3 regions of the Enterobacter sp. JBIWA008 genome follow, and region 2 is predicted to be linked to each of the others. Evidence: predicted binding sites of a transcription regulator. Region 2 holds the regulator's gene; each other region holds the start of a gene.
What was found. The regulator PurR, encoded in region 2, represses purine synthesis genes. The targets are predictions, from matches to a motif close to CANGCAAACGTTTGCNTG.

Region 1 (9,850 bases), 270 kb from region 2:
AAGACAACGGCTCTGAGGTTCAATGCATGTTTTTCTGAAAGCATCTTCAGTATACCAAGTAATAAGGGTTCCGACGGGAAAAATAAACAGGTGGCAACACATTTTTCTGCTTTTTAGGATTGTTAGAACAATAAAACACCATCTTGTTCACGATTCTTAAAGAAGATGCCGAATTAATTTGAACTTACAGAATTTTTAGGCAAAAAAAAGCCGGGGCGACCCGGCAAAAAAACACAATGAGGGAGCAGTGTTAATCTGTGATAAACCAGTCGTCTGCGCTTTCCCACGTTTCCTGCAGTATTTCGCTGATGCGGTCTTTATCTTCTTTCGCAGCACCAATGACGGAGAGGTTGTTCGCCGCGGCGTAACGTACCGTTACGGCCCCCGCATTGTCGGGAAAGGTGTTGTTAATACGGCGGGATAATTCGCCTGCAAGTGCATCAAGCGCGCCGGCAGGCAGAACGGTTGTTTTGGCTATGGTGACTTCAATACGCATAAATGCCCCCTGTGTAATATACTGTTTATTTATACAGGTATATTATCGGTTTGACAACAAGGGGCATTGATTTTTTAACGTTTTATCGTCCAGTTGACGGTTTCGCCTGCCAGGAATGGGATCAGCGTGTCATCCGTCAGCGCAATGAACTCCTCAACGTGGCTCGCTTTACGCTCCAGTTCAATGAAGGTGTCGTTGACCGGCAGGCCGTAGAAGCGCGGGCCGTTAAGGGAGCAGAACGCTTCGAAATGCTCCAGCGCGTTCATCTCTTCAAATACGGTTGCGTAGCTGGCAAGCGCCGTTGGGGCGTTAAAGCAGCCTGCGCAGCCGCAGCTCGTCTCTTTACGATGGCGGGCGTGAGGCGCGGAATCGGTGCCAAGGAACGCGCGGGAGAACCCGCTGGCAACCAGCTCTCGCAGCGCCTGCTGGTGAATGTTGCGCTTTAGAATCGGCAGACAGTACAGGTGAGGGCGCACCCCGCCCACCAGCATATGGTTACGGTTAAACATCAGGTGCTGCGGCGTAATGGTGGCGGCGATAAGATCGTTGCCGTCACGCACATACTCTGCCGCGTCTTTGGTGGTGATATGCTCAAAGACTACTTTAAGCGCGGGCAGGCGCTGGCGCAGAGGCTCCATCACGGTTTCGATAAAGCGGGCTTCACGGTCGAAGATGTCAATCTCGGCGTGCGTGACTTCACCATGGACCAGCAGCGGCATGCCCAGTTTCTGCATGCGTTCCAGAACCGGCATGATGGCATCAATGCTGGTGACGCCGTGGCTGGAGTTGGTGGTGGCATTCGCCGGGTAGAGTTTCGCTGCCGTAAACACGCCTTCGTTAAACCCGCGCTCCACTTCGTTCGGATCCAGCGAGTCGGTCAGATAGCAGGTCATCAACGGGGTAAAATCGTGCCCCGCAGGCACGGCATCCAGGATGCGCTGGCGATAGGCCATCGCGGCATCAACGGTGGTGACTGGTGGAACCAGGTTAGGCATGACAATCGCGCGGCCATAAATTTCGCTGGTATATGGCACGACGGTTTTCAGCATATCGCCATCACGCAGATGGATATGCCAGTCGTCTGGGCGGCGGATTTTAAGAACCTGGGGTTGTGCAGTCATGGAAGCTCCGGCTTGTCAGGAATCAGTCATAAGGATGGCTGTTTTTGCCGGACACAAATCATAAGCGGAAACGTTTTCGTTTGCACACTTTTCCGTAAAAAAAAGGCGCCGGAGCGCCCTTCAGGTTAATCGGTGAAAGGAATGATAATTTCTCCCGGTTTCACCTCTATCCCTTTTGCATATTTTTTCGCCAGAGCTTCACCCTTACTTTTGTCTTCGCTTAAGACGTACGCGGGCTGCTGGTTAAAATAATTGCGCAGCGACTGGTTCAGATAGGGCATCAGGGTTTGCAGAACCGGTGCCATCTTGTCCGGCGACACCTTCGCATCGACAACTTCCATCTCCTGCAGGAAAATCGCCCCTTTCTCTTTGTTGAAAACGGGCAGGGCCTTCAGCTTGAGCTTGATGTTGGCTTTCTGATTGCCAAAGAGGGAAGACATATCGAGATCCGCATCACCGGCAAGGGTGACTTTGTTTGGCTCTTCACGTCCAATCTGGCTGGTCAGATTCGTGAGCACGATATGCGCGTCCGCCAGCCCCGGCACGCCAATGTCTTTAGAGAAATTGTTATGTTTTTCCAGCGCCTGATTAATTTCCTGTTCACTGACGGTATATTGCGTGAGCTGGTTACAGCCAACCAGCAGACCGCTGACAACTAATGCCGCGGCAAAGACAATTTTCTTCATAGTGTTCCTCAACGAAAAATCGGCGCTTCTGTCCTGTTGCGCCAGTATGTCAGTGTGAATTGGCAGAAACCAGCAGAAAAAACTGAGAAGTGGGGCGGGAGGGGGGCCCGCCCGAGGGAAAGGCTACGCGCCAGGCTCAAGCATGCCGCTCGCGCTGCGTTTCTGGCTGAACTGCCACCACAGGGCAAGGAGCGTCATAAGGCCCACCGCGCCGAGCATCATCCACGGGAGTTCGGGCTGGTTTAACGCTTTTCCGGCATCAAACAACCAGCCGCCACCGGCGTAACCTAATGCGCCGCCAAGCGCCAGCCCCAGCCGGCTGAAACCCATATAGCTGCCGCGCGCACGCGCATCCGCAAGCGAGGCGCTCAGCGTTTCACGGGCAGGCTCGGCGATGATTAAGCCAATATAGAACGTGCAAATCAGCGTAAACAGCTGCTGGAGAGAGTTCACCAGACCGATCGGCATCATGCTTAGCGTCATCAGGAACAGCCCGGCCATCAGGCGATGCTCCAGACGAAAACGCCGCTCGCTCCAGCGGGCAATCGGATAAAGCAGCGTTAACGACAGGCAGGCTTCGATGGCGTACATCCATTTCACGGCTGCAGGGGTCCCCGCGATGTCGTTAACCATGATCGGCAGCATCAGCATGACCTGTACAGCCAGCATGTAGTATCCCGTCAGGGTCAACACATAGGTGACAAAACGCCTGTCGCGCAGGACGCGGCCAAGCCCTTCCCGGACCGGCGCTTTAACCGTCGACAGTTTCCAGGCGGGCAGGAACAGGCCATTAAACAGCGCGCACAGAATAAAGAGCACCGCGCCAGCGGCGCAGACCAGACGGAAGTCATACTGCAGCAGCCAGCTTCCCAGCAGGGCGCCGATAACCGCCCCGGCACTGTCCTGCATCATCAGAATCGAGAAGAAACGGCCGCGGTGCTGCGGGCGAATCAGCTTTACCACCAGTGCGGTGCGTGGTGGATCGAACAGCGTGCCCCCGATACCGGAGAGGATGCAGGAGAACCAGAGCAGCCAGGGCTCCTGAGCGACCGCCATCGTGGCAAAGCCTGCCGCGCGCAGCAGCATACCGGTAACGATCATCGGCTTTGCACCAAAGCGGTCAGCGATGGCCCCGCCAAAGACGCCCAGGCCCTGCTGGACAAACTGGCGTAACCCCAGAGCAATACCAACCATTAATGCCGCCCAGCCCATCTGATCGACAAAGCGGATCGATATCAGCGGAAAAACGACAAAAAAGCCGAGCACGACCAGCATGTTATCGACGAGCAGGAAATATTTACCCAGGCTCCTGGCCTGTGATACGCGGGACATTTTCCCTCCAGGGAAAATAAGAAGGTGAGCACGCTAACATTCTGCGGTGTCGCCGCGTTTTTTCCCACCCCCGGGCGTGACAATATTTTTTTATCAAAAGGGTGCTTTGATAGAGAGTTCTCATCGAAAATAGTGAAAAGAGGGCAAAATGGTATGTCACTGTTTTCACAGACGGCGCAGGCGCAGGTATAGTAAAGCTAATGGGTTAGCAGAAGTGACTGGAAGGAGTGGTATCGATGTTTGGCTATCGCAGTAATGTGCCAAAAGTGCGTCTGACAACGGACCGGCTGGTCGTTCGTCTGGTGCATGAGCGTGATGCCTGGCGTCTGGCGGATTATTACGCCGAGAATCGCCAGTTTTTAAAACCCTGGGAACCCGTTCGGGATGAGAGCCATTGTTACCCTTCCGGCTGGCAGGCGCGCCTCAGCATGATTACGGAATTTCACAAGCAGGGCAGCGCGTTCTATTTCGCGCTACTGGATCCTGAAGAGAAAGAGATTATCGGGATCGCCAATTTTTCCAACGTGGTGCGGGGATCGTTTCACGCCTGCTATCTTGGCTACTCCATCGGCCAGAAATGGCAGGGGCAGGGGCTGATGTATGAGGCGTTAACGGTGGCGATCCGCTATATGCAGCGCACGCATCATATCCATCGCATCATGGCGAACTATATGCCGCATAACCAGCGCAGCGGAAATCTGCTGGCGCGTTTAGGGTTCGAGAAAGAGGGTTACGCCAAAGACTATCTGCTGATAGACGGAGAGTGGCGTGACCACGTTCTGACGGCGTTAACTACCCGGGACTGGACCGCAGGTCGTTAAGGAGAAAAGATGAAGTATCAGCTAAACGGTACAGAAGCGCGCGTGATCGGGTGCTTACTCGAAAAACAGGTCACCACGCCGGAGCAGTATCCGCTCTCCGTCAACGCCGTGACCATGGCCTGCAACCAGAAAACCAACCGCGAGCCGGTCATGAACCTCAGCGAACATGACGTTCAGGAGGTGCTGGACGCGCTGGTAAAACGCCACTATCTGCGCACCGTCAGCGGCTTTGGCAATCGCGTGACCAAATACGAACAGCGTTTTTGTAACTCCGAATTCGGTGACCTGAAGCTGAGCAGCGCGGAAGTGGCGGTCATCACCACGCTGTTGCTGCGCGGCGCGCAGACGCCGGGGGAACTGCGCACGCGCGCTTCCCGTATGCATGAGTTCAGCGATATGCAGGAGGTCGAGCAGACTCTGGAAGGGCTGACTACTCGTGAAGACGGCCCGTATGTGGTGCGTCTGGCGCGCGAGCCGGGTAAACGTGAAAGCCGCTATATGCACCTGTTCAGCGGCGACGTTGATGTCGCTACCTTGGAGAGCGACGCAGGATCCTCAGCAAGCACTGACACGCTTGCCGCGCGCGTAGAGGCGCTGGAAGAAGAGGTCGCCGGGCTGAAACAGCGCCTGGATGCATTGCTGGCACATCTGGGGGACTGACGGTGAAAAAATTACGCGTAGGCGTGGTGGGACTCGGCGGCATCGCGCAAAAAGCCTGGCTGCCTGTTTTAGGTGTGGCGACGGACTGGACCCTGCAAGGGGCATGGTCACCCACGCGCGAGAAGGCCGAGCGGATCTGCGAAACCTGGCGCATGCCGTATGCGGCATCGCTTCAGGATCTGGCCCGCGAGTGCGATGCGGTCTTTGTTCATACCTCAACGGCAACCCACTATCAGGTGGTGAGCGAGCTCCTTAATGCGGGGGTCCACGTCTGCGTGGATAAGCCGCTGGCTGAAAATGTTCAGGATGCCGAACGGCTGATTGAGCTGGCCGCGCGCAAAAAACTGACGCTGATGGTGGGCTTCAACCGCCGCTTCGCACCGCTTTATCAGCAGCTAAAGGCGCAGTCGGACACGCTCGCCTCGCTGCGGATGGATAAGCACCGTACCGACAGCATTGGGCCAAACGATCTGCGCTTCACCCTTCTGGATGATTACCTGCACGTTGTGGATACGGCGCTGTGGCTGACCAACGGTAACGCACAGCTGAAAAGCGGCACCCTGATGACGAACGATCAGGGGCAGATGGTCTACGCGGAACACCACTTTGCCGTTGAGCATCTTCAGATTACCACCAGCATGCACCGTCGGGCGGGAAGTCAGCGTGAATCCGTGCAGGCGGTGACCGAGGGCGCGCTGTACGACATTACGGACATGCGCGAGTGGCGGGAAGAGAAAGGCAACGGCGTGGTGACGCTCCCGGCGCCAGGCTGGCAGAGCACTCTGGAGCAGCGTGGTTTCGCAGGATGCGCCCGCCACTTTATCGCCTGCGTGCAAAATCAGACGGTTCCTGAAACGTCCGGCGAGCAGGCCATTATGGCGCAGCGCATTGTGGAAAGGCTCTGGCGCGATGCCATGAGCGAATAACTCGCTGTAACATCTGCGGATAGTAATTCGTTGAAATCCGGTTAGACTAAGCGCCGCTTGTTGGCTTTGCCGGGTGGCGCTTACGCTAACCCGGCCTACAAATCCGTATGGTTCTGGAAATTCACGTTAATGAACTTATTAAAATCGCTGGCGGCCGTCAGCTCGATGACCATGTTTTCCCGCGTGCTGGGTTTTGCGCGCGACGCCATTGTGGCAAGGGTATTTGGTGCAGGGATGGCCACGGACGCCTTTTTCGTCGCGTTCAAATTACCGAACCTGCTGCGTCGTATTTTTGCTGAAGGGGCGTTTTCTCAGGCATTCGTGCCTATCCTCGCGGAATATAAAAGCAAGCAGGGTGAAGACGCGACGCGCGTCTTTGTTTCTTATGTATCCGGGCTGCTGACGCTGGCTTTGGCGGTGGTGACCGTACTCGGGATGCTGGCCGCGCCCTGGGTGATTATGGTGACCGCGCCCGGTTTTGCCGATACGGCCGACAAGTTTGCCCTGACCTCACAGCTTTTGCGCATTACCTTCCCCTATATTCTGCTCATCTCGCTGGCCTCGCTGGTGGGCGCGATCCTGAATACCTGGAACCGCTTCTCTGTCCCGGCGTTTGCGCCGACGTTTCTCAACGTCAGCATGATCGGTTTTGCCCTGTTCGCCGCGCCGCACTTCAACCCGCCGGTGCTGGCGCTGGCCTGGGCGGTCACCGTCGGCGGCGTGCTGCAGCTGGCGTATCAGCTGCCGCATCTGAAAAAAATCGGCATGCTGGTGCTGCCGCGCATCAATCTCAAAGATGCCGGGGCGATGCGCGTGATCAAGCAGATGGGACCTGCCATTCTCGGCGTCTCCGTCAGCCAGATCTCGCTTATCATCAACACCATCTTTGCCTCTTTCCTCGTGTCCGGATCGGTATCCTGGATGTACTACGCCGACCGTCTGATGGAGTTCCCGTCCGGGGTGCTGGGCGTGGCGCTGGGGACCATCCTGCTGCCGTCCCTGTCGAAAAGTTTTGCCAGCGGCAATCATGATGAGTATTGCCGCCTGATGGACTGGGGATTGCGTCTCTGCTTCCTGCTGGCCCTGCCAAGCGCCGTTGCGCTGGGTATTCTGGCCAAACCGCTGACGGTGTCGCTCTTCCAGTACGGGAAATTCACCGCCTTTGATGCCGCCATGACCCAGCGCGCGCTGATTGCCTATTCGGTTGGATTGATGGGGCTTATCGTCGTCAAGGTGCTGGCTCCCGGGTTCTACTCGCGTCAGGACATTAAAACGCCGGTGAAAATTGCCATCGTGACGCTGATTATGACGCAGCTGATGAACCTGGCGTTTATTGGTCCGCTGAAGCATGCTGGTCTGTCGCTGTCTATTGGTCTGGCGGCCTGCCTGAATGCCGGGCTGCTGTACTGGCAGCTGCGCAAGCAGGATATTTTCACGCCGCAGCCGGGGTGGGGAAGTTTCCTGGTACGTCTGATCGTTGCGGTACTGGTGATGTCTGCCGCGCTGCTCGGCATGATGTACGTGATGCCGGAGTGGTCCCTGGGCACTATGCCCTACCGTCTGATGCGGCTGATGGCCGTGGTGGGCGTCGGAGTGGTGGCTTACTTTGTCACGCTCGCGGTGCTGGGGTTCAAAGTGAAAGAGTTCGCCCGCCGTACGGCATAAACGCCAAAAGGGGAGTTCACCTTATGGTGCTCCCCGCTGCATGATTTGTCGCACAGGCGTCAAATCGAAATCTTTTTAACTCCCGCAATACGCGCAGTCGCCGTCTGACCATCCGCACCGTATAGTCCGGTTTCTTTATGCGGCTTCAGTACCTCAAGCGCCTGCTGATTACGCTCAATCTGACCTTCCAGCAGCCAGCCGTTGTGCTGGTTAAGGTCGCGCAGGTGCTGGGTTTTTTTGGTAATGGTTTGCCAGCGCTCAACGATATCGTAATTGGCGCTGCGCTTAGGATCTTGCTCCGCGCGGCGCTGCTGCTCCAGATAATCCAGCGTCGCAAGAAGCGAGCTCTTATCTTCAGTAATACGCTGCAGCGCGCTGCCGTTGATGTGACCGGAAGAGAGATGCTGCTGTTCAGCGTCCATTACCGTTTTCAGGTCGTTCAGAACAACCGTCATTTGATCCAGTATTTCTGACAGTCGACTCATACGGTTAGTTACTCTGTAAGAAACTCTGTGCTTCCTGAATCAGGGCGTCAGCGATTTTGCTGGTGTCCATTTTCAGCTCACCGTTACGAATAGCTGTTTTCAGCGCTTCAACACGTTCCATATTGATATCGTTGCTGCCTGGCTGCATCAGTTTTGCCTGCGCGTCGCTCAGGGTTACGCTGGTACTGTTGGACGTTGACGGTTTTTCCAGACGCGTTTTCTGCGGCGTAGCGTCATTCGTTTCGCGAGGTTGTACAGCGCTTACCGGCTTCAGGGCTGATGTACGATCAATGCTCATAGTGTTGTCCTCATCGAGGGTTCGCGGCGTTTGCGCCTGACATCATCATTAGTGGAATATTTATCGGCACACGGCGCGAAATCTTTAAAAAGATTATAGGTTAATCAGAATATTCCCATCAGAATCGACGGTTCCGCTCACCACCTGGCCTGAGGACATTCTGACGCGGGCGTTTTGCGCCACCGCGGCATTGTTCAACGCTTTCCCTTCACTGTTGATGCTAAAGCCATCTCCGTTGGCCACTACCTTCACCTGTTGGCCAGCTTTCACCCGCCATGACTGACGCAGCATTGAGAGCTGTATAGGCTGGCCGGGTGCGACGTCGCGCAGGCTGACGGCGTCCTGTGCCTGGTTTATTTCCAGCATGGTGCGTGGAGGCAGCTGATCCAGACGGCCGCGCTTTAACGTCACGCTGTTTGTCTGCAGCACGCTACCGCGCGCAATGGGCACGGCGGCAACAACATAATTGCCCGTCGCCTGAACGGCAACCTGCAAATAGCGTTTTTCGTTGGCGCAGCGTGCCAGCACGTTCACATTTCCCCAAAGCTTTGTGAACCCCACCACGCTGAATGAAGGCTGGTCACACGTAGGGTACAGATTCGGTGGCGTGCGTACGGTCACGGAAACGTCATCGCTAAAGCCCGCCAGCTTTTCAGCAAAAAAAGCCGTCAGCCGATCCTGTAAGCCTTCAGCCTGCACCAGCGGGCTAAACAGCAAGAATATTGCCATCAGGCTACGTTTTAACGTTTGCATCGCAAGTCCCACCGTTTCCAGAGTTGGATGAATTCTACCTGCAGTGGTTTTGCATCAACGGAATAAATAGCGACGCATTTTGCGCTTATTCCGTCGATAGGGGAGACCGGGTGAGATTTAAGCTGTGAACTGAAATTTTGCCATCAGCGGAGGAGACATGCTCGATAAACTCGACGCCGCGTTACGTTTTCAGCAGGAAGCGCTCAATTTACGCGCCCAGCGGCAGGAGATTTTAGCCGCCAACATCGCTAACGCCGATACCCCGGGGTTTCAGGCGCGCGATATTGATTTTTCCAGTGAACTCAAAAAGGTGATGGAGCGTGGACGTGCCGAAGGAACGGGTGTTGCACTTGCCATGACATCCTCTCGCCATATTCCTGCTCAGGCGATGACCGCGCCAGCGACCGATTTACTTTACCGCATTCCCGATCAGCCCTCACTCGACGGTAACACCGTGGATATGGACCGGGAGCGCACGCAGTTTGCCGATAACAGCCTGAAATATCAGACGGGCCTGACCCTACTCGGCGGACAAATCAAAGGCATGATGAACGTCCTGCAGGGGGGGAACTGATAGATGGCCTTGCTGAATATTTTTGATATCGCC
Region 2 (9,850 bases):
CCCAGCCCGGTCCGGGAGGCCGTTTGCGCATCCAGCGTTGAGCCCTGGCCCAGGCGGAAGCCCACGCGAATCGTCACCGCCGCCGCCAGCGACATCGGCAGGACGAACATCAGGGAGCTGAAGTTCAGCGCAATCTGGTGCCCGGCCACGTTCACAATGCCCAGCGGGGAGACCAGCAGGGCGACCACGGCAAACAGGGTCACCTCGAAGAACAGGGCGAGGGCAATTGGCAACCCTAACTGCACCAGACGCGTCATGATGTTCCAGTCCGGCGTGCTAAATCTGTTCTCGTTGCGAATATCGCGCATGGAGCGGGCGCGCTTCACAAAGGTGAGCATTGAGAAGAACATCACCCAGTAAACGGCTGCCGTCGCCACGCCGCAGCCGACGCCGCCGAGCTCCGGCATCCCGAAATGACCGTAAATAAAGACATAGTTCACCGGAATGTTGACCAGCAAACCGATAAAGCCCATCACCATCCCGGGCTTGGTTTTCGCCAGGCCCTCACACTGGTTACGCGCCACCTGGAAAAAGAGGTAGCCGGGCGCACCCCAGAGCAGGGCGCGCAGATAGCCCACGGCTTTATCAGCCAGCGCCGGGTCAATGTTATGCATCGCCCGAATAATATGACCCGCGTTCCAGAGCACGACCATGATCAGCAGGGAGACAAACCCTGCCAGCCAGAAACCCTGACGGACCTGATGCGCAATGCGATCGCGACGACCCGAGCCGTTCAGCTGAGCGATAACCGGCGTGAGCGCGAGCAGCAGACCGTGGCCGAACAGGATGGCCGGAAGCCAGATTGACGTGCCGATAGCAACGGCCGCCATATCGGTGGCGCTGTAGCCACCTGCCATTACCGTATCCACAAATCCCATTGCGGTCTGGGCCACTTGCGCGACGATCACTGGTATAGCCAGTGCCAATAGCTGGCGCGCTTCATTCATGTACTTCTGCACGTGAACACCTTTATTTTGTTGTTATTTGAGAGACTAAAAAAGCCGCCGTAACTGGCAGCAAGAAGAAAATGCAGGGGGGTGCCAGCTATTGTAGCGAGCTTTAGCTATTTATCTAGTGAAAAAATCGCCAGAAAATGCGCCCCGCTGGCAACCTGTTTTTCCAACTGTTATTGTGGTGGGATTAAACGGTGTCGCCACCGTCTGGAAAAAACAGGAGTTGTAAGCATGTTTACTGGTATTGTGCAGGGCACCGCCAAAGTGGTGTCCATTGATGAAAAACCCAATTTCCGTACTCACGTGGTTGAGCTGCCGGAATATATGCTCGACGGCATAGAGACCGGCGCGTCGATTGCACATAACGGCTGCTGCCTGACCGTTACCGAAATTAACGGTAACCAGATTAGCTTTGATTTAATGAAAGAGACGCTGCGTATCACCAACCTGGGTGAACTGGTGGTGGGGGATACCGTCAACGTTGAGCGCGCGGCGAAGTTCAGCGATGAGATTGGCGGCCACCTGATGTCCGGGCACATCATGACCACCGCTGAAGTGGCAAAAATCGTGACCTCGGAAAATAACCGTCAAATCTGGTTTAAAATGCAGGATCCTTCATTAATGAAATACATCCTCTATAAAGGATTTATTGGCATTGACGGGATTAGTCTGACCGTCGGAGAAGTGACGCCGACGCGCTTTTGCGTGCATTTAATTCCCGAGACGCTGCAGCGCACAACGCTGGGCGCCAAAAAACTGGGGCATCGCGTGAATATCGAAATCGATCCGCAAACCCAGGCGGTAGTGGATACCGTTGAGCGCGTGCTGGCAGCAAAAGAAGCCGCAATAATAAAGACCGCCGCGGAAGAAGAATAAAAAATAACCCCGGGTATCCGGGGTTATTTTTTTAGCGTGCGACACGTAATCCGTGTTCAATCCCACGGCTGAATACCACCTGCCAGAGCTGAATATCCCGCGCGCGAAACGCTCCCGCGCAGGCATTTAAATAATAGCTAAACATCCGCTTGAATCGTTCAGAATAGTTGTCCGCAATTTCTGGCCAGGTTTCCTGAAAACGCGCGTGCCATGCCATCAACGTAGTGTCGTAATCCGCGCCAAAGTTATGCCAGTCTTCCATCACGAAATGGGATTCGCTGGCGTTGGCAATCTGGCGAACGGACGGTAAGCAGCCATTCGGAAAGATGTATTTGTTGATCCATGGGTCGACGTTATTGTCGGTCCGCTTAGAGCCGATAGTGTGGAGCAGGAAGATGCCGTCCGGTTTCAGATTACGATCCACCACCTCAAAATAGGTATCGTAGTTTTTCGGCCCGACGTGCTCGAACATGCCGACGGAAACGATCCGGTCAAACTGTTCGTTCAGGTCACGGTAATCCTGCAGCCGGATATCCACATCGAGACCCTGGCAGCGCTCTCGCGCCATTTTTTGCTGTTCCGCTGAAATCGTCACGCCGACAACGCTGACGCCATAGTGCTTCGCCATAAAATACGCCAGCCCACCCCAGCCGCAGCCAATATCCAGCACGCGCATACCGGGCTGCAGCTGCAGCTTCTCGCTAATCAGACGCAGCTTGGCCTGCTGGGCATCTTCAAGGGTCGACGCCTCTTTCCAGTAGGCGCAGGAGTACTGCATGAAAGGGTCCAGCATACGGCTGAACAGGTCATTGCCAAGATCGTAGTGTTCTTTGCCAACAATCCACGCGCGTTTTTTACTTTGCAGATTGAACAGTCGGGCAGAGGCGACGCGCAGGGTGTCTTTCAGATTGCGAGGGAGTTGATTTTCAAGACCGGCACGCAGCACGCTGGCGAAAAAGGTATCCAGACGTTCACACTCCCACCAGCCGTCCATATAACTTTCTCCCAGGCCTAACGAACCCTCCCGCAACACGCGTTTAAAAAAGTCGGGATGTTTAACCTGAGGATCGGATGGCGATGATCCATTAATAGTGATGCCTGCTCGACCTAACAGTTCACTGACGATCCGGGACCAGTTGTCGTCCGGAACGCTGACTTCTTCTATACACGATGAACTCATAGCTTCTCCATCACCCTACTGTGATCAGAACCTTAAAACAGCGTAGACGCTTTTTTTGGTTTGTGAGAAATCTCACGGTAAATACCGCGAGGCTAGTATCCGACGTAGAACAGAGGAAGGGAGATAACCCTTGCCGAAATGCCTTCCATGGTAAAACGGGAGCGCTCCGGCTCCCGTTAACACTTAATATTTATCGTATTTAATCGAACCAAATTTAGTATAGGCCTCAAAATTTGGTGATTCAATAGAAAATTCTTAGCAACCTAATCACTGAAAATTAACATGATTTCCGGCGCGATCAGGCATGTGATGTTTCAACCTGAGTGCGGTTGTCCTGCTCACGCTGCGCGGCTGCCTGCATGCGATAGCCCATCACCGCCAGCGCAACGGTTACCAGCATCACGCTGGTGGTGGTCAGGAGCGGCGTGGCAATGAGCGCGGAGACCACCAGACTTGCCAGGAAACACAGCCCCAGCTGCAGGGTGTTCTGCAGCGCGGCGGCGCGGCCTGTCGCCTGCGGGAACGGACGCAGCGCCTGGGCTACGACAATCGGGTAAATCGCCCCGTTCGCGACGGCCATCACGCAGAATGGGATCAAAATTTCAGCCAGACCGGCACCCGGAATAAAGCCAACGGCCCAGGTCCCGATGACGCTCAGCGCATACAGCACCAGCAGCCACGGCAGCATCTGCTGACCTTCCCATTTTTGCAGCGCCGCGCGACAGCCGTACCCGCCCACCAGAAACGCGATAGTCTGCGGAACATAGCTCAGGCCGATGGCTGCAGGGCTGTAGCCCATATCGTGCAGAATGAACGGCGAACCGGTGAGCCACGCGAAGAAGCTTGCCGAGCAGGCGGCATAGATCAGGACATTACCGCGATACGCTTTGGTGCTGAGCAGGGAAGTGAAGGTAATCGGCGTCGCGTCAGCGTGCGCTTCTTTTTTATGCGCGGGCCTGAGGGCGAACGCCGGCAGCATCAGTACCAGGGTAATGGCAAACAGCGTGGCGAAGATGGCCTGCCAGTCGAAATGCGCGAGGATCCAGCTGCCCAGCAGTGGGGCAAGGGCAGGTGAAAGACCCACCAGCGGCATAATGGTGGCGAAAATACGGTTTGTGCGGTTAGCCGGGTAATAGTCGGTGACCAGCGCCTGCCAGGTCACGGCCGCGGCACAGACGCCCACGGCCTGAATAAACCGCAGCACCAGCAGCCAGGTGGCATCGCGTACCCATAGCATCCCCAGGCAGCCCACGGCAAAAATGGCCAGACCCAGCAACAGTACCGGTTTACGACCAAAGCGATCCGAGAGCGGTCCCCAGAGCAGCTGTGCGAAAGCAAAACCGGCGAGGAACAAACTCAGGCTGGCGCTGATGGCGGCAGCAGGCGTTTGTAAATCTTCCTGCATGGCGGCAAACGCCGGCAGGTACATATCGGTGGCCAAAAAGCCCAGCACGCTTAAGCCGCCGAGCCAGACTAAAAAACCGATCCTGGGTTGCATTATTTTATTCTCCTGAGGAGGCAGGTATACATTGGCGCTGAGTGTAGGGAGTGCAAAGCCGCTTGTGAAACGCTAATATTTGGCTGGTGCATTCAAAAATTTTGCAGGCAGAAAATGTGGTCAGATTATTCTCTTGAAGTGGTCGATGCTGTTGCGCGTAACGGCAGCTTCAGCGGTGCGGCGCAGGAGCTGCACCGCGTCCCTTCGGCAATCAGCTACACGGTGCGCCAGCTGGAGGAGTGGCTGGCGGTTCCGCTGTTTGAACGACGGCATCGTGATGTGGAATTAACGCCCGCAGGCGCGTGGTTTTTAAAGGAAGGGCGTTCTGTTATCAAAAAAATGCAGATCACCCGCGAACAGTGTCAGCAGATCGCTAACGGCTGGCGGGGACATCTTTCCATCGCGGTGGATAATATCGTTAAGCCGGAACGCACCCGGCAGATGATCGTCGATTTCTACCGTCATTTCTCTGACGTCGAGCTGCGGGTCTCGCAGGAGGTGTTTAACGGCGTCTGGGATGCGCTGGCGGACGGCAGGGCAGAGATGGCGATTGGGGCTACGCAGGCGATCCCGGTCGGGGGACGTTACGCCTTTCGTGATATGGGGATGCTGAGCTGGAAATGCGTGGTGGCAAGCGATCATCCGCTGGCGGCGATGGAAGGGCCGCTGAGCGATGATACGCTGCGCAACTGGCCGTCGCTGGTGCTGGAGGATACGTCTCGTTCATTGCCCAAGCGTATCACCTGGCTTCTGGACAACCAGCGGAGGGTGGTTGCCCCTGACTGGGAATCGTCGGCGACGTGCCTCAGCGCCGGACTTTGCGTCGCGATGGTGCCCGTTCATTTCGCGCGTCCGCGCATCGATACCGGAGAGTGGGTTGAGCTGACGCTGGAGAATCCGTTCCCGGACGCGGCCTGCTGCCTGACCTGGCAACAAAATGATGTCTCGCCCGCGATGGCCTGGCTGCTTGATTATCTGGGGGACAGCGAAACGCTGAACCGGGAATGGTTACGGGAGCCAGCATAGCTGGCCCCGTAAAGGGATTAACGACGGTAGTCGCGGAACGGACCATCCGCAACGGAACGGCGTTCAATCAGGCGCGGGTGAACTTCAATGGACTGCGACTCTTCGCGTTTGTTGACGATTCTGTCCAACAGCATATTGAAGGCCGTTTCCCCCAGCGAATCTTTCGGCTGGTGAATGGTCGTCAACGCTGGCGTGAAGAAACGCGCGTTACGCACGTTGTCATACCCGATCACGGAAATATCCTGCGGTACGCGCAGGCCCAGCTCGTCGGCGGCGCAGAGCGCGCCCATGGCCATGATGTCGCCTCCGCAGAACACGGCGGTCGGACGGTGTGGCTGGGAGACGATCTGCTGCATCGCGCGGTAGCCCGACTCCGGCTCAAAGTCGCCCTGCACAATCCAGTTTTCCGGCACGTTGATCAGCGCTTCTTCCATCGCTTTCATAAAACCGGCCAGACGGCCCGCGCCGGTGTTGCGCTCCAGCGGACCGGGGATCACGCCAATCTCGCGGTGACCGCGTTCGATCAGATAACGTCCGGCCATATAGCCGCCTTCAAAGGCGTTATCGATAACGGAATCGGTGAAGTCTGCGCGCGCTTCGCCCCAGTCCATCACCACCATCGGAATATGGCGATACTCTTCAAGCATCGACAGCACGGATTCCGGGTACTCGGAACACATCACCAGCAGGCCATCAACGCGCTTTTGCGCCATCATCGACAGGTAGGCACGCTGTTTTTCAATGCTGTTCCACGCGTTGCCCAGAATCAGGGTATAGCCTTTCTGGAAGCAGTTTTTTTCAACTGCTTCAATAATCTCGGCAAAATAGGCCGCTTCACTGCTGGTTGCCAGCAATCCAATGGACTTGGTGTGATTAACCTTGAGGCTACGTGCAACCGCACTTGGCGAATAGTGCAGCTCTTTAATCGCTGCCCAGACGGCGTTGCGCGTCTCTTCCGCCACAAAGCGGGTTTTGTTAATTACATGTGATACGGTTGTAGTGGAAACGTTTGCGCGTTTTGCTACGTCTTTAATTGTTGCCATTAAATGTCACTCCAGACCATATCCTAAACTCCTGAAAAACTTGAAGGTAAACGTTTGCCTTCTCTCACCCTTATCTCGCAATGTTGAATTGCGGCACGCCGGGAAAACGACACGGGACGTCAGGAGGGGGTCAATGGCCGGTACGCTAATAAATTTAGCGTGGAATTTTGTCCTATCTTGATGAAAAGGGGAAGAGGTAAAGTGGTTATCAGTATAAATCCAGGAAGATTTTTGACGTAATCTGTGCAAAAATGAGCAAGCTCACTTTTCGTGGGGGGATTAAAAGGAGAAAAATTGATGAGTTCCGATCTTAAGTTTTCGCTGTTCACCACCGTTGTTGTGCTGGCTCTGATTGTCGCGGCCGGTCTGACGGCTGCGCTGCATTGATTTACGCGGAGGGAGAGCCTTCTCCCTCCCGACTCCCCGGATTGTTACTTCTCTGGCAAAAATCTTTTGCCATTTTGTTAACTTCTCATTTTTTGTGATTGATGTCATGCTTTCCGCTTCTTTGTTCTGTGTCACCACATGACACGGCATCCGGAGTTGACGCATGAAAATCAATTTTCCCCTGCTGGCCCTGGCGATTGGCGCTTTTGGGATTGGCACCACTGAATTCTCCCCGATGGGGTTACTGCCCGTTATTGCCCGGGGCGTAGATGTCTCGATCCCTGCGGCAGGGATGTTAATCAGCGCCTACGCCATCGGCGTGATGATCGGGGCACCGCTGATGACCCTTCTGCTTTCGCACCGCGCGCGCCGCAATGCGCTGATTTTCCTGATGGCGATTTTCACCCTGGGCAACGTGCTTTCGGCCATTTCGCCGGACTACACCACATTAATGCTGTCGCGCGTTCTGACCAGCCTTAACCACGGCGCGTTCTTTGGGCTGGGGTCGGTTGTTGCTGCAAGCGTGGTGCCAAAACATAAGCAGGCGAGCGCCGTGGCAACCATGTTCATGGGGCTGACGATTGCTAATATCGGCGGGGTGCCTGCGGCAACCTGGCTGGGAGAATCGATCGGATGGCGTATGTCTTTCCTGGCGACTGCCGGGCTGGGCGTGATTGCAATGGTGGCGCTGTTCTTCTCCCTGCCGAAAGGCAGCTCCGGAGAACGTCCGGAAGTGCGTAAAGAGCTGGCGGTGCTGATGCGCCCGCAGGTGCTCTCTGCGCTGCTCACGACCGTGCTGGGGGCAGGGGCGATGTTTACCCTCTACACCTATATTTCACCGGTGCTGCACGATATCACCCACGCAACGCCTCTCTTCGTTACCGCGATGCTGGTGCTGATTGGCGTGGGCTTCTCGATCGGCAACTATCTCGGCGGGAAATTTGCCGACCGTTCCGTGAGCGGGACGCTGAAGGGCTTCTTAACCCTGCTGATTGTCATCATGGTTGCAATTCCGTGGCTGGCGCGTAATGAGTTCGGGGCCGCGATTGCGATGGTCGTCTGGGGAGCCGCCACCTTTGCCGTGGTGCCGCCGCTACAGATGCGCGTAATGCGCGTCGCGCATGAAGCGCCGGGACTTTCATCTTCCGTGAATATCGGTGCGTTTAACCTGGGCAATGCGCTGGGCGCGGCGGCCGGTGGGGCCGTGATTTCGGGGGGACTGGGATACAGCTTTGTGCCGGTGATGGGGGCGATTATTGCCGCGCTCGGCCTGCTGCTGGTGATGATGTCGGGTCGTAAACAGCCTGAAGCAGCCTGCGCTGCGGAATAAACCAAAAACGCAGAAGGGCGAACCCTTCTGCGTGACTTTTACGCGGCGAAGTTCTTCGCGATAAAGTCCCAGTTAACCAGTGCCCAGAAGTGTTCCAGGTAGTTCGGACGCGCGTTGCGGTAATCAATGTAGTAAGCGTGTTCCCATACGTCCACGGTCATCAGCGGCTTAGCGCTGGTGGTCAGCGGGGTGCCCGCGTTTGAGGTGGACACGATAGCCAGTTTGCCATCCGCCTCTTTAACCAGCCACGTCCAGCCAGAACCGAAGTTTTTGATGGCTGCATCGGTAAATTTCGCTTTGAAATCCGCGAAGCTGCCAAATGCGGCATTAATAGCGGTAGCCAGTTCACCGGTAGGTTCACCGCCGGCATTCGGCGCCAGGCAGTGCCAGTAGAAGGTGTGGTTCCACACCTGAGCCGCGTTGTTAAAGACACCACCCTCTGAGCTGCGGACGATCTCTTCCAGCGTTTTGCCTTCAAAATCGGTGCCTTTGATCAGATTGTTCAGGTTGGTGACGTACGTCTGGTGATGCTTGCCGTAATGATATTCCAGGGTTTCCGCAGAAATGTGCGGTGCCAGGGCGTCTTTTGCATACGGTAGTGCAGGTAATTCGAACGACATTGCTTCTCTCCTTATTGTATTTTGCGTTGTCAATAACCACACAGACAACATGGACAGAATAGCAAATTGAAAGAGTATGCAAAAGAGGAACTTACCCCGCCACGGATGTGGCAGGGTAAGGTTAGCGAATGGTTTTCGGCGTCATCACGCGGCGCGCGCCGACGTAGTGGCGTACCCAGTAGTCTTCACTGAGAGAGGTGATCTGAATATCCTGGCCGCTACGTGGAGACTGGATGAATTTGCCGTTGCCTATATAGACGCCGACGTGGTCAGCCGTGCCGCGACCCTGAGTGCGGAAGAATACCAGATCGCCGTTTTCCAGTTCACCGCGGTCAACCGGTGAAGCATCCCGCAGGTGGTACATCTCATTGGCGGTACGAGGAATGCGGAATTTGACCAGATCTTTATAGGCGTAATAGACGAGGCCGCTGCAGTCAAACCCGGTACGCGGCGAGCTGCCACCCCAGTGATAAGGTTTGCCAATCTGCCCCATCAGTTTGTTCATCGCGGTCTTTTGCGCTTTCTGTACGCGCACTTTATGCACTTCCGCTATTTTCGTGACCTTCGTGCATTTCGCCTTGTGGCCTTTACGCGTGATGCATTTTTCGGTAACGAGGTTAGCGGCGGTTTGCGAAGCTTTACTTTTAGCGGAGTGGGCAGTGCGGGAAGGTTTTGTTTTCGTCTTGCTGGAAGCGGTCTGTTTCGTCTGAGCCGGTGTTTTTTTCTTGTCGTTCTTAGCGGTGGTTTTTTTCTTACGTTCTGTGGCTTTCACCAGATGGTTTTTTTGTACAGCAGAATGCCGCGCCTGCTGAGAGGCGTTTGCCACTGGCGTGAAAGTGAGTGAAGTAAACAGTAAAGCACAGAGCGTGATCGAGATTTTATTTATCCGCGCCACTGGGCAGTCCCCTGATAAATGCAGGTCATCAATAATACCCGC
Region 3 (9,850 bases), 1.8 Mb from region 2:
TTGCAGCGTTCTGTCGTAAAAACCGCCGCCCATCCCTAAACGCTGGCCCTGTTCATCAAAAGCGACCAGCGGCGTAATCAGCACATCCAGCTTTGACAGCGGCAGCACATCGCGCACGTCGAGTTTCGGCTCTGTGATTTTCAGACGATTCACCACCAGCTCGCTGTTCGGGTGGTAGTGCAAAAACAGCAGATTGCCTTCGCTGAACGGATGCAGCACCGGCAGATAGACCTTCTTCCCGGCGCGCCAGAGCTGCTCTATCAGCGGTTGGGTGTCCAGTTCGCCATCAAACGACAGGAAAAGGGCAACCGTATGCGCCATTACGACAGGGGGATACACCATCATACGGGCGGCGGCCTGCTGGGCAAAATGCGCTTGCTGATCGGAGGTTAACGCACGGCGGCGCTGACGAATGAGCTGACGAATGTCCTGGCGTGAAGCCGAAACTTCAGGGAATTGAGTCATGGTAGTCGGTAGAAGAAAAGAGAGGGAATCTCCGAGATGCCGCCGCAGGCTGTAACCCTTGAACCCTTGGTTCAAGGTGAATGTGTCGTCATAGTTTTAAGGCTTCTCGGACGGACCGAGCATGCTCACCAACCATGGAGCGCCACATTCTTGTGGTATGAAATATCGGCTCAGGGGACTGGCCCGCTTGCGAACATCTCAGAGAAATTTTGTCTTCACAGTTACTCTACCATAGTCAACTGAGAAGTGTTATTCAAACTTTGGTCCCGGTCTTTCGGGATTGCGACCTTGATCAAGCAACGCCTGTTCTATGGTCTGCTGGAGCATTTTAATGCGCTGCTCCATGCTTGCCGCGTAGTCGCGGGTCTTCGCTTTTTCCTGAGTCAGTTCATAGCTGATGTTCAACGCGGCGATGAAAACCAGTTGCTCAGTATTTGTGACTCTAGTGCGTTCTTTTAGATCTTGCAACCGCTGATTCAAATCGTCCGCTGCCTGATTCAAAGCATCCCTTTGTTCAGGCGGACAATTCACTCGCAGTGAACGGCCAAAAATCTGGAGATCGACGGGTTGTGCAGACATGCCACCTTCCTGCTGATTGACTGCGCTGCCTTCGCTTACTGCCCCGGGGGCTGCGAAGGGGCGACACTATAGCTACCCTGATATGAAGATACAAGCCCTTTTCTGGTATCACCAGGGTCCAAAGTGGTAGCATATCATGAAACTTCCCCCCTTTGATGACGAATGCTCATGTCTATACAGAACGAAATGCCTGGTTACAAGGATTTAAACCAGTTACTTAACCAGCAGGGAGTTGGTTTAACCCCTGCCGAAATGCACGGTCTGATCAGTGGCATTCTGTGCGGTGGAAACAACGACAGCTCATGGCAGCCGCTGATCCACGACCTCACGAATGAAGGGCTGGCGTTTGGTCACGAGCTGGCGGAAGCGCTGCGTAAAATGCACGCCGCAACCAGCGATTCACTGGAAGACGATGGCTTCCTTTTTCAGCTTTATCTGCCTGAAGGCGACGACGTCAGCGTGTTCGATCGCGCCGATGCGCTGGCCGGCTGGGTAAACCACTATCTGCTGGGGCTGGGCGTGACGCAGCCTAAACTGGATAAAGTGACCGGCGAAGCGGGTGAAGCGATCGACGACCTGCGTAACATCGCCCAGCTGGGCTACGATGAAGACGAAGACCAGGAAGAGCTGGAAATGTCGCTTGAAGAGATTATCGAGTACGTGCGAGTGGCGGCATTGCTGTGTCACGACAACTTCACGCGCTCCCAGCCGACCGCGCCGGAAGTCCGCAAGCCAACCTTACATTAAGAAAAATAACGCACAGGAGGGTGTCATGGTTATCTCGAATCAAGAGTATTCACGCCGCCGTCAGGCGCTGCTGGCAACAATGCAGCCGGGCAGCGCCGCGCTGATTTTTGCAGCGCCCGAAGTCACGCGCAGCGCCGACAGCGAATATCCCTATCGACAGAGCAGCGATTTCTGGTACTTCACAGGCTTTAACGAGCCGGAAGCCGTGCTGGTGCTGATTAAGAGCAATGACACCCACAACCACAGCGTGATTTTCAACCGCGTGCGCGATCTGGCGGCCGAAATCTGGTTTGGCCGCCGCTTAGGCCAGGAGGCTGCACTGGCGAAGCTGGGCGTTGACCGCGCGCTGGCGTTTAGCGAAATCAACCAGCAGCTCTATCAGCTGCTTAACGGCCTTGACGTGCTCTATCACGCGCAGGGCGAATATGCGTACGCCGATGAGATTGTCTTCACCGCGCTGGATAAGCTGCGCAAAGGCTCGCGGCAGAACCTGTCCGCACCTGCCACGCTGACGGACTGGCGCCCGGTAGTGCATGAGATGCGCCTGTTCAAGTCTAAAGAAGAGCTGAATTTGATGCGGCGTGCAGGCGAAATCAGCGCGCTGGCGCACACCCGCGCCATGGAAAAGTGCCGTCCCGGAATGTTCGAATACCAGCTGGAAGGCGAAATTCACCACGAATTTAACCGCCACGGCGCGCGTTATCCCTCCTACAGCACGATTGTCGGCGGCGGGGAAAACGGCTGCATTCTGCACTACACCGAAAACGAAAGTGCGCTGCGCGACGGCGATCTGGTACTGATTGACGCCGGTTGCGAATATCAGGGCTACGCGGGGGATATCACCCGTACCTTCCCGGTGAACGGTAAATTCTCACCGGCACAGCGCGCCATTTACGACATCGTCCTGGAATCGCTTGAGACGGCGCTCAGGCTGTATCGTCCGGGTACCTCCATGCAGGAAGTGACTGGTGAAGTGGTGCGCATCATGATTACCGGTCTGGTCAGGCTCGGGATCCTGAAAGGGGATGTCGATACCCTGATCGCTGAAAATGCGCATCGACCGTATTTCATGCACGGCCTGAGCCACTGGCTGGGGCTGGATGTCCATGACGTTGGTGCATACGGCCCGGACCGTTCGCGCGTGCTGGAGCCGGGCATGGTGTTAACCGTGGAGCCGGGTCTGTATATCGCGTCGGATGCCGACGTGCCTGAAGAGTACCGCGGGATTGGCATTCGTATTGAAGATGACATCGTCATTACCGAAACCGGTAACGAAAACCTGACCGCGAGCGTCGTGAAAAACGCTGACGATATTGAGGCGCTGATGGCAGCGGCGCGCGCATGAGCGTGATCATCGTTGGCGGCGGCATGACCGGTGCAACGCTGGCGCTGGCCATTTCGCATTTGACGAAGGGGCAGCTTCCGGTGCACCTGGTTGAAGCTATCGCACCGCAGGCGAAGAATCATCCAGGTTTTGATTCGCGCGCTATTGCCCTGGCGCAAGGCACTTGCCAGCAGCTGTCCCGCATTGGTATCTGGCAGGCGATCGCCGATTGCGCCACGGCAATTAAAACCGTTCACGTGAGCGATCGCGGCCATGCTGGCTTTGTCACGCTGGACGCGCAGGATTACCGGATTGATGCCCTGGGTCAGGTTGTTGAACTCCACGACGTCGGCCTGCGTCTGTTCCGTCTGTTACAGGATGCGCCGGGCGTCACGCTACACTGTCCGGCGCGCGTTGCCAGTTTTAGCCGCAGCGAAGACGCGGTGAGCGTAGCGCTCGATAATGGCACCGTTCTCGACGGTCAGCTTCTGGTGGCGGCGGACGGCTCGCGTTCGGCGCTTGGCACGCAGTGCGGCGTAGAGTGGCGGCAGCAGCCTTACGGGCAGGTCGCGGTCATTGCGAACGTCGCGACCGCAGCAGAACACAACGGCCGGGCGTTTGAGCGCTTCACGCAGCACGGCCCGTTGGCAATGCTACCGATGTCGGACGGGCGCTGTTCGCTTGTCTGGTGTCATTCGCAGGATAAAGCTCAAGAGGTTCAGGCCTGGTCAGACGAACGTTTTTGTACCGAGTTGCAGAAAGCCTTTGGCTGGCGACTTGGGCGTATTACCCATGCGGGGAAACGTGCGGTCTATCCGCTGTCGTTAACCACCGCATCGCAGTCTGTTTCTCACCGCGTGGCGCTGGTCGGCAACGCCGCGCAGACATTACATCCGATTGCCGGACAAGGATTTAACCTTGGGCTGCGTGATGTCATGAGCCTGGCAGAATCGCTGGCGCTGGCATGGGGTGAGCAAAAAGATTGTGGCGCTTATTCGGTGCTAAGCCATTACCAGAAGCGACGCCAGGCCGATAAAGAGGCGACAATCGGCGTTACCGACGGCTTAGTCCATCTCTTTGCCAATCGCTGGGCACCGCTGGTTGCAGGTCGCAACCTCGGGCTGATGGCGATGGAACTGTTCATTCCGGCACGCGACGTGCTGGCGCAGCGGACCCTGGGTTGGGTCGCGCGTTAAGGAGTTATCACCGTGCAAAATGTTGATGTCGCCATCGTTGGCGGCGGTATGGTCGGACTGGCGCTGGCCTGCGGTTTACAGGGCAGCGGCCTTCGCGTGGCGGTGCTGGAGCAAAAACAGCCCCAGCCCGTTGCCCCGGATGCGCCGCCGGAACTCCGCGTCTCGGCAATTAATGCGGCCAGCGAAAAGCTGCTGACGCACCTTGGCGTCTGGGCAGATATTGTGGCGCAGCGCGCCAGCTGCTATCACGGTATGGAAGTGTGGGATAAAGACAGCTTTGGTCATATTGCTTTTGATGATGAAAGCATGGGCTATAGCCACCTTGGCCATATTATTGAGAATGCCGTTATCCATCATGCGCTGTGGCAAAAAGCGCTGTCCTGTAGCGATGTAACCATGATGGCACCCGCGCAAATCCAGCAGGTAGCGTGGGGTGAAAACGAGGCGTTTATCACCCTGCAAAGCGGCGACATGCTGACCGCGCGTCTTGTGGTCGGTGCCGATGGTGCGAACTCCTGGCTGCGCAACAAGGCCGATATCCCGCTGACCTTCTGGGATTACCGCCATCATGCGATGGTGGCAACGATCCGAACCGAAGAGCCGCACGGCGGCGTGGCGCGGCAGATTTTCCACAATGACGGCATTCTGGCCTTCCTGCCGCTGAGCGATCCGCATCTGTGCTCTATCGTCTGGTCACTGGTACCGGAAAAAGCCCAGCTGATGCAGGAGGCGACGCCGGATGCCTTTAACCAGGCGCTTTGCATGGCGTTTGATAACCGCCTTGGCCTGTGCACCCTTGAAAGCGATCGGCAGGTGTTCCCGTTAACCGGTCGCTACGCGCGTCAGTTTGCGGCCCACCGTCTGGCGCTGGTAGGTGATGCGGCCCATACCATTCATCCACTGGCCGGGCAGGGCGTTAACCTTGGCTTTATGGACGCGGCGGAGCTGGTTGAAGAGCTGCGTCGCCTGCATCGCGAAGGGAAAGATATCGGTCAGCATCTCTATCTGCGCCGCTACGAGCGTAGCCGCAAGCACAGTGCGGCGATGATGCTGGCGGGCATGCAGGGCTTCCGCGAGCTGTTTGCCGGGGCGAATCCGGCGAAAAAACTGCTGCGCGATATCGGTCTTAAACTGGCCGATACGCTTCCTGGCGTCAAACCTCAACTTCTCCGTCAGGCGATGGGTCTTAACGATCTCCCTGACTGGCTGCGCTAACTTAGATCCCTGTCACACTTTATTCTCCCGGCCTCTGCGCCGGGGAAATTCCCTCGTTTGAAATAATCTAATTCCACGTCATTTTTCGCATTAGATTAACTAATGTTATGTTTTTATCGTTACGGAAATTCGGCCCATTTTTCCGCATGAAATATCACCATGTGCTAAATCCTGTTAGATCATTGTTAATTTTGTGCGGGGATAATCGCATTTTTCCAGTGAATAACTCTGTAGGCTTTTTAGCGTTTTTTGGTCATAAGCTAATGTGATGACCCGTTTTACCTTATGGTTAACCGCCGGTTTCGGTGGTAAGTTCAGGTAAAAGAGAACGTTTGCGTCGGCGCCAGGTAAAGGGGCCGATACCGGGTTTCACGGTGAATTTTTCAACGAGGATAAGATGGCTCAACAGACTCCTTTGTACGAACAACACGTGTTATGCGGCGCCCGCATGGTGGACTTCCATGGCTGGATGATGCCGCTTCACTACGGCTCGCAGATTGATGAGCACCACGCGGTGCGCACCGATGCCGGTATGTTCGACGTGTCCCACATGACGATTGTCGATCTGCGCGGTAGCCGCACCCGGGAGTTTTTGCGTTATCTGCTGGCAAACGACGTCGCTAAACTGAAGACGCCGGGCAAAGCGCTCTATACCGGCATGCTGAATGCCTCGGGCGGCGTGATTGATGACCTTATCGTCTATTACTTCACCGAAGATTTCTTCCGCCTCGTTGTAAACTCCGCCACCCGCGAAAAAGACCTCTCCTGGATCACCCAACACGCCGAACCTTATGCCATCGACATCACCGTCCGTGACGATCTGTCGCTGATCGCCGTGCAGGGACCAAACGCGCAGGCAAAAGCCGCCTCTCTGTTTAACGACGAGCAGCGCAACGCCACCGCTGGCATGAAGCCGTTCTTCGGCGTACAGGCGGGCGATCTGTTTATCGCCACCACCGGCTACACCGGTGAAGCAGGCTACGAAATTGCGATGCCGAACGAGAAGGCCGCTGATTTCTGGCGTGCGCTGGTGGAAGCGGGCGTGAAGCCGGCGGGTCTGGGCGCGCGCGATACGCTGCGTCTGGAAGCGGGCATGAACCTCTACGGCCAGGAGATGGATGAAGGTGTTTCTCCGCTGGCCGCCAACATGGGCTGGACCATCGCATGGGAACCGGCTGACCGTGACTTTATTGGCCGCGAAGCGCTGGAGATGCAGCGCGAGAAGGGCACTGAACAACTGGTGGGTCTGGTGATGACCGAGAAGGGCGTGCTGCGCGGTGAACTGCCGGTGCGTTTTACCGATGCTGACGGCAATCCTCGCGAAGGCGTGATCACCAGCGGTACCTTCTCCCCGACGCTGGGCTACAGTATTGCACTGGCACGCGTGCCGGCGGGTATTGGCGAAACGGCTGTGGTACAAATCCGCAACCGCGAAATGCCGGTCAACGTAACCAAACCGATTTTTGTTCGCGCCGGTAAGCCGGTCGCCTAATCATTTTTATCAGGAGAACTTCAATGAGCAATGTGCCAGCAGAACTGAAATACAGCAAAGAACACGAGTGGCTGCGCAAAGAGGCGGACGGCACTTACACCGTAGGGATCACCGAGCACGCGCAGGAGCTGCTGGGCGACATGGTGTTTGTTGACCTGCCTGACGTGGGTACAACCGTTAGCGCGGGCGACGACTGCGCCGTAGCGGAGTCCGTAAAAGCGGCATCCGATATCTATGCCCCTGTGAGCGGCGAAATCGTTGCCGTCAACGACGCGCTGAGCGATTCGCCGGAACTGGTGAACAGCGAGCCTTATGAAGGCGGCTGGATCTTCAAGATCAAAGCCAGCGACGAATCTCAGGTTGCCGCGCTGCTGGATGCGACCGCGTACGAAGCACTGTTAGAAGACGAGTAAGCCATTATCCCTCTCCCCTTTGGGGAGAGGGTAGGGTGAGGGGAACAGACGACAGCCTCACCCCAGCCCTCTCCCTAAGGGAGAGGGAGAAAACACATTCACTGCACGTTTCAGGAACCATCGCTCATGACACAGACTTTAAGCCAGCTTGAAAACCGTGGCGCCTTCATTGAACGTCACATTGGGCCGGATGCTCAGCAACAGCAGGAGATGCTGAAGACGGTTGGCGCGGATTCATTAAACGCACTGATCGGCCAGATTGTGCCAAAAGACATCCAGCTTGCCACGCCGCCTCAGGTGGGGGAAGCCACGACGGAATTCGCCGCGCTGGCGGAGCTAAAGGCTATCGCAGGCCTGAACAAGCGCTATAAGTCTTACATTGGCATGGGCTACACCAACGTGCAGTTGCCGCCGGTTATCCTGCGCAACATGCTGGAAAACCCGGGCTGGTACACCGCTTATACTCCGTATCAGCCAGAAGTCTCCCAGGGGCGTCTGGAAGCGCTGCTGAACTTCCAGCAGGTGACGCTGGATCTGACCGGTATGGATATCGCCTCCGCCTCGCTGCTGGATGAAGCCACCGCTGCCGCTGAAGCAATGGCGATGGCAAAACGCGTGAGCAAGCTGAAAAATGCCAACCGCTTCTTCGTGGCGGCGGACGTGCATCCCCAGACGCTGGACGTGGTGCGCACTCGCGCAGAGACCTTCGGCTTCGACGTGATCGTTGACGACGCTGACAAAGTGCTGGATCACCAGGACGTCTTCGGCGTGCTGCTGCAGCAGATTGGTACGACGGGTGAAGTACACGACTACGGCGCGCTGATTGCCGAGCTGAAATCCCGCAAAGTGGTTGTCAGCGTTGCCGCCGATTTTATGGCGCTGGTACTCCTGACGGCCCCGGGCAAACAGGGCGCGGATATTGTCTTCGGTTCAGCGCAACGCTTCGGCGTGCCGATGGGCTACGGCGGCCCGCACGCGGCGTTCTTCGGCGCGAAAGATGAATTCAAACGCTCCATGCCTGGCCGTATTATCGGCGTCTCAAAAGATGCTGCCGGTAACACCGCGCTGCGCATGGCGATGCAGACCCGCGAGCAGCATATCCGCCGCGAGAAAGCGAACTCTAACATCTGTACCTCGCAGGTGCTGCTGGCAAACATCGCCAGCCTGTACGCCGTGTTCCACGGCCCGGCTGGACTGAAGCGTATTGCCAGCCGCATTCACCGCCTGGCCGATATTCTGGCCTGCGGCCTGCAGCAGAAAGGCCTGAAGCTGCGCCACGCTCACTACTTCGACACCCTGTGCGTGGAAGTGGCGGACAAAGCGGCCGTGCTGGCGCGCGCGAATGCAGCAGAGATCAATCTGCGCAGCGACATCCACAACGCCGTCGGCATTACGCTGGATGAAAGCACCACCCGCGACGATATCCTGAACCTGCTCAACGTGCTGCTGGGTGACGCGCACGGTCTGGACGTTGATGCGCTCGACAAAGAGGTTGCGCTCGACAGCCGCTCCATTCAGGACAGCATGCTGCGTAACGACGCAATCCTGACGCACCCGGTCTTTAATCGCTATCACAGCGAAACCGAGATGATGCGCTACATGCACTCTCTGGAGCGCAAGGATCTGGCGCTGAACCAGGCGATGATCCCGCTGGGCTCCTGCACCATGAAGCTGAACGCCGCGGCAGAGATGATCCCGATCACCTGGCCTGAATTCTCCGAGCTGCACCCGTTCTGCCCGCCAGAGCAGGCGGAAGGTTATCACATGATGATCAACCAGCTTTCCGACTGGCTGGTGAAGCTGACCGGTTATGACGCGCTCTGCATGCAGCCGAACTCCGGCGCGCAGGGCGAATACGCGGGCCTGCTGGCGATCCGTCACTATCATGAAAGCCGTAACGAAGGTCACCGCGATATCTGCCTGATTCCAAGCTCTGCCCACGGTACCAACCCGGCCTCTGCCCAGATGGCGGGCATGGAAGTAGTGGTCGTGGCGTGCGATAAGAACGGCAACATCGATCTGGCCGATCTCCGTGCGAAAGCCGAGCAGGCGGGCGACAAGCTCTCCTGCATCATGGTGACCTACCCTTCAACCCACGGCGTCTACGAAGAGACCATCCGTGCAGTGTGCGACGTGGTGCACCAGTTCGGCGGTCAGGTTTATCTCGACGGCGCGAACATGAACGCTCAGGTGGGCATTACCTCTCCGGGCTTTATCGGCGCGGACGTGTCGCACCTGAACCTGCACAAAACCTTCTGCATCCCGCACGGCGGCGGCGGCCCGGGCATGGGCCCAATCGGCGTGAAAGCGCATCTGGCACCGTTTGTTCCGGGCCACACCGTAGTGCAGATTGAAGGCATGCTGACCCGTCAGGGCGCGGTCTCTGCGGCACCGTTCGGTAGCGCCTCTATCCTGCCAA

Region 1: a site for PurR is predicted at 1,681-1,698, ahead of pyrC (dihydroorotase). Genes of this name have one in related genera too.
Region 3: a site for PurR is predicted at 5,848-5,865, ahead of gcvT (glycine cleavage system aminomethyltransferase GcvT). Genes of this name have one in related genera too.

Annotation. Positions count from the first base shown of each region.
Region 1 covers NZ_CP074149.1:1,872,996-1,882,845, forward strand. Annotated here, with positions in the region: gene dinI (DNA damage-inducible protein I) at 251-496, opposite strand; gene pyrC (dihydroorotase) at 571-1,617, opposite strand; gene KGP24_RS09040 (lipoprotein) at 1,743-2,303, opposite strand; gene mdtH (multidrug efflux MFS transporter MdtH) at 2,427-3,635, opposite strand; gene rimJ (ribosomal protein S5-alanine N-acetyltransferase) at 3,872-4,456, shown strand; gene KGP24_RS09055 (YceH family protein) at 4,466-5,116, shown strand; gene KGP24_RS09060 (Gfo/Idh/MocA family oxidoreductase) at 5,119-6,042, shown strand; gene murJ (murein biosynthesis integral membrane protein MurJ) at 6,172-7,707, shown strand; gene flgN (flagella biosynthesis chaperone FlgN) at 7,767-8,192, opposite strand; gene flgM (flagellar biosynthesis anti-sigma factor FlgM) at 8,197-8,490, opposite strand; gene flgA (flagellar basal body P-ring formation chaperone FlgA) at 8,584-9,243, opposite strand; gene flgB (flagellar basal body rod protein FlgB) at 9,401-9,817, shown strand; gene flgC (flagellar basal body rod protein FlgC) at 9,821-9,850, shown strand, end outside.
Region 2 covers NZ_CP074149.1:2,146,346-2,156,195, forward strand. Annotated here, with positions in the region: gene mdtK (MdtK family multidrug efflux MATE transporter) at 1-959, opposite strand, end outside; gene KGP24_RS10495 (riboflavin synthase subunit alpha) at 1,185-1,829, shown strand; gene cfa (cyclopropane fatty acyl phospholipid synthase) at 1,861-3,009, opposite strand; gene punC (purine nucleoside transporter PunC) at 3,308-4,507, opposite strand; gene punR (DNA-binding transcriptional activator PunR) at 4,622-5,533, shown strand; gene purR (HTH-type transcriptional repressor PurR) at 5,551-6,576, opposite strand; gene KGP24_RS10520 (YnhF family membrane protein) at 6,874-6,963, shown strand; gene KGP24_RS10525 (MFS transporter) at 7,127-8,293, shown strand; gene sodB (superoxide dismutase [Fe]) at 8,332-8,913, opposite strand; gene KGP24_RS10535 (C40 family peptidase) at 9,035-9,808, opposite strand.
Region 3 covers NZ_CP074149.1:3,973,877-3,983,726, reverse strand. Annotated here, with positions in the region: gene KGP24_RS19175 (5-formyltetrahydrofolate cyclo-ligase) at 1-465, opposite strand, end outside; RNA gene ssrS (6S RNA) at 490-673, opposite strand; gene zapA (cell division protein ZapA) at 715-1,044, opposite strand; gene KGP24_RS19160 (YecA family protein) at 1,213-1,791, shown strand; gene pepP (Xaa-Pro aminopeptidase) at 1,823-3,136, shown strand; gene ubiH (2-octaprenyl-6-methoxyphenyl hydroxylase) at 3,133-4,311, shown strand; gene ubiI (FAD-dependent 2-octaprenylphenol hydroxylase) at 4,324-5,526, shown strand; gene gcvT (glycine cleavage system aminomethyltransferase GcvT) at 5,924-7,018, shown strand; gene gcvH (glycine cleavage system protein GcvH) at 7,042-7,431, shown strand; gene gcvP (aminomethyl-transferring glycine dehydrogenase) at 7,558-9,850, shown strand, end outside.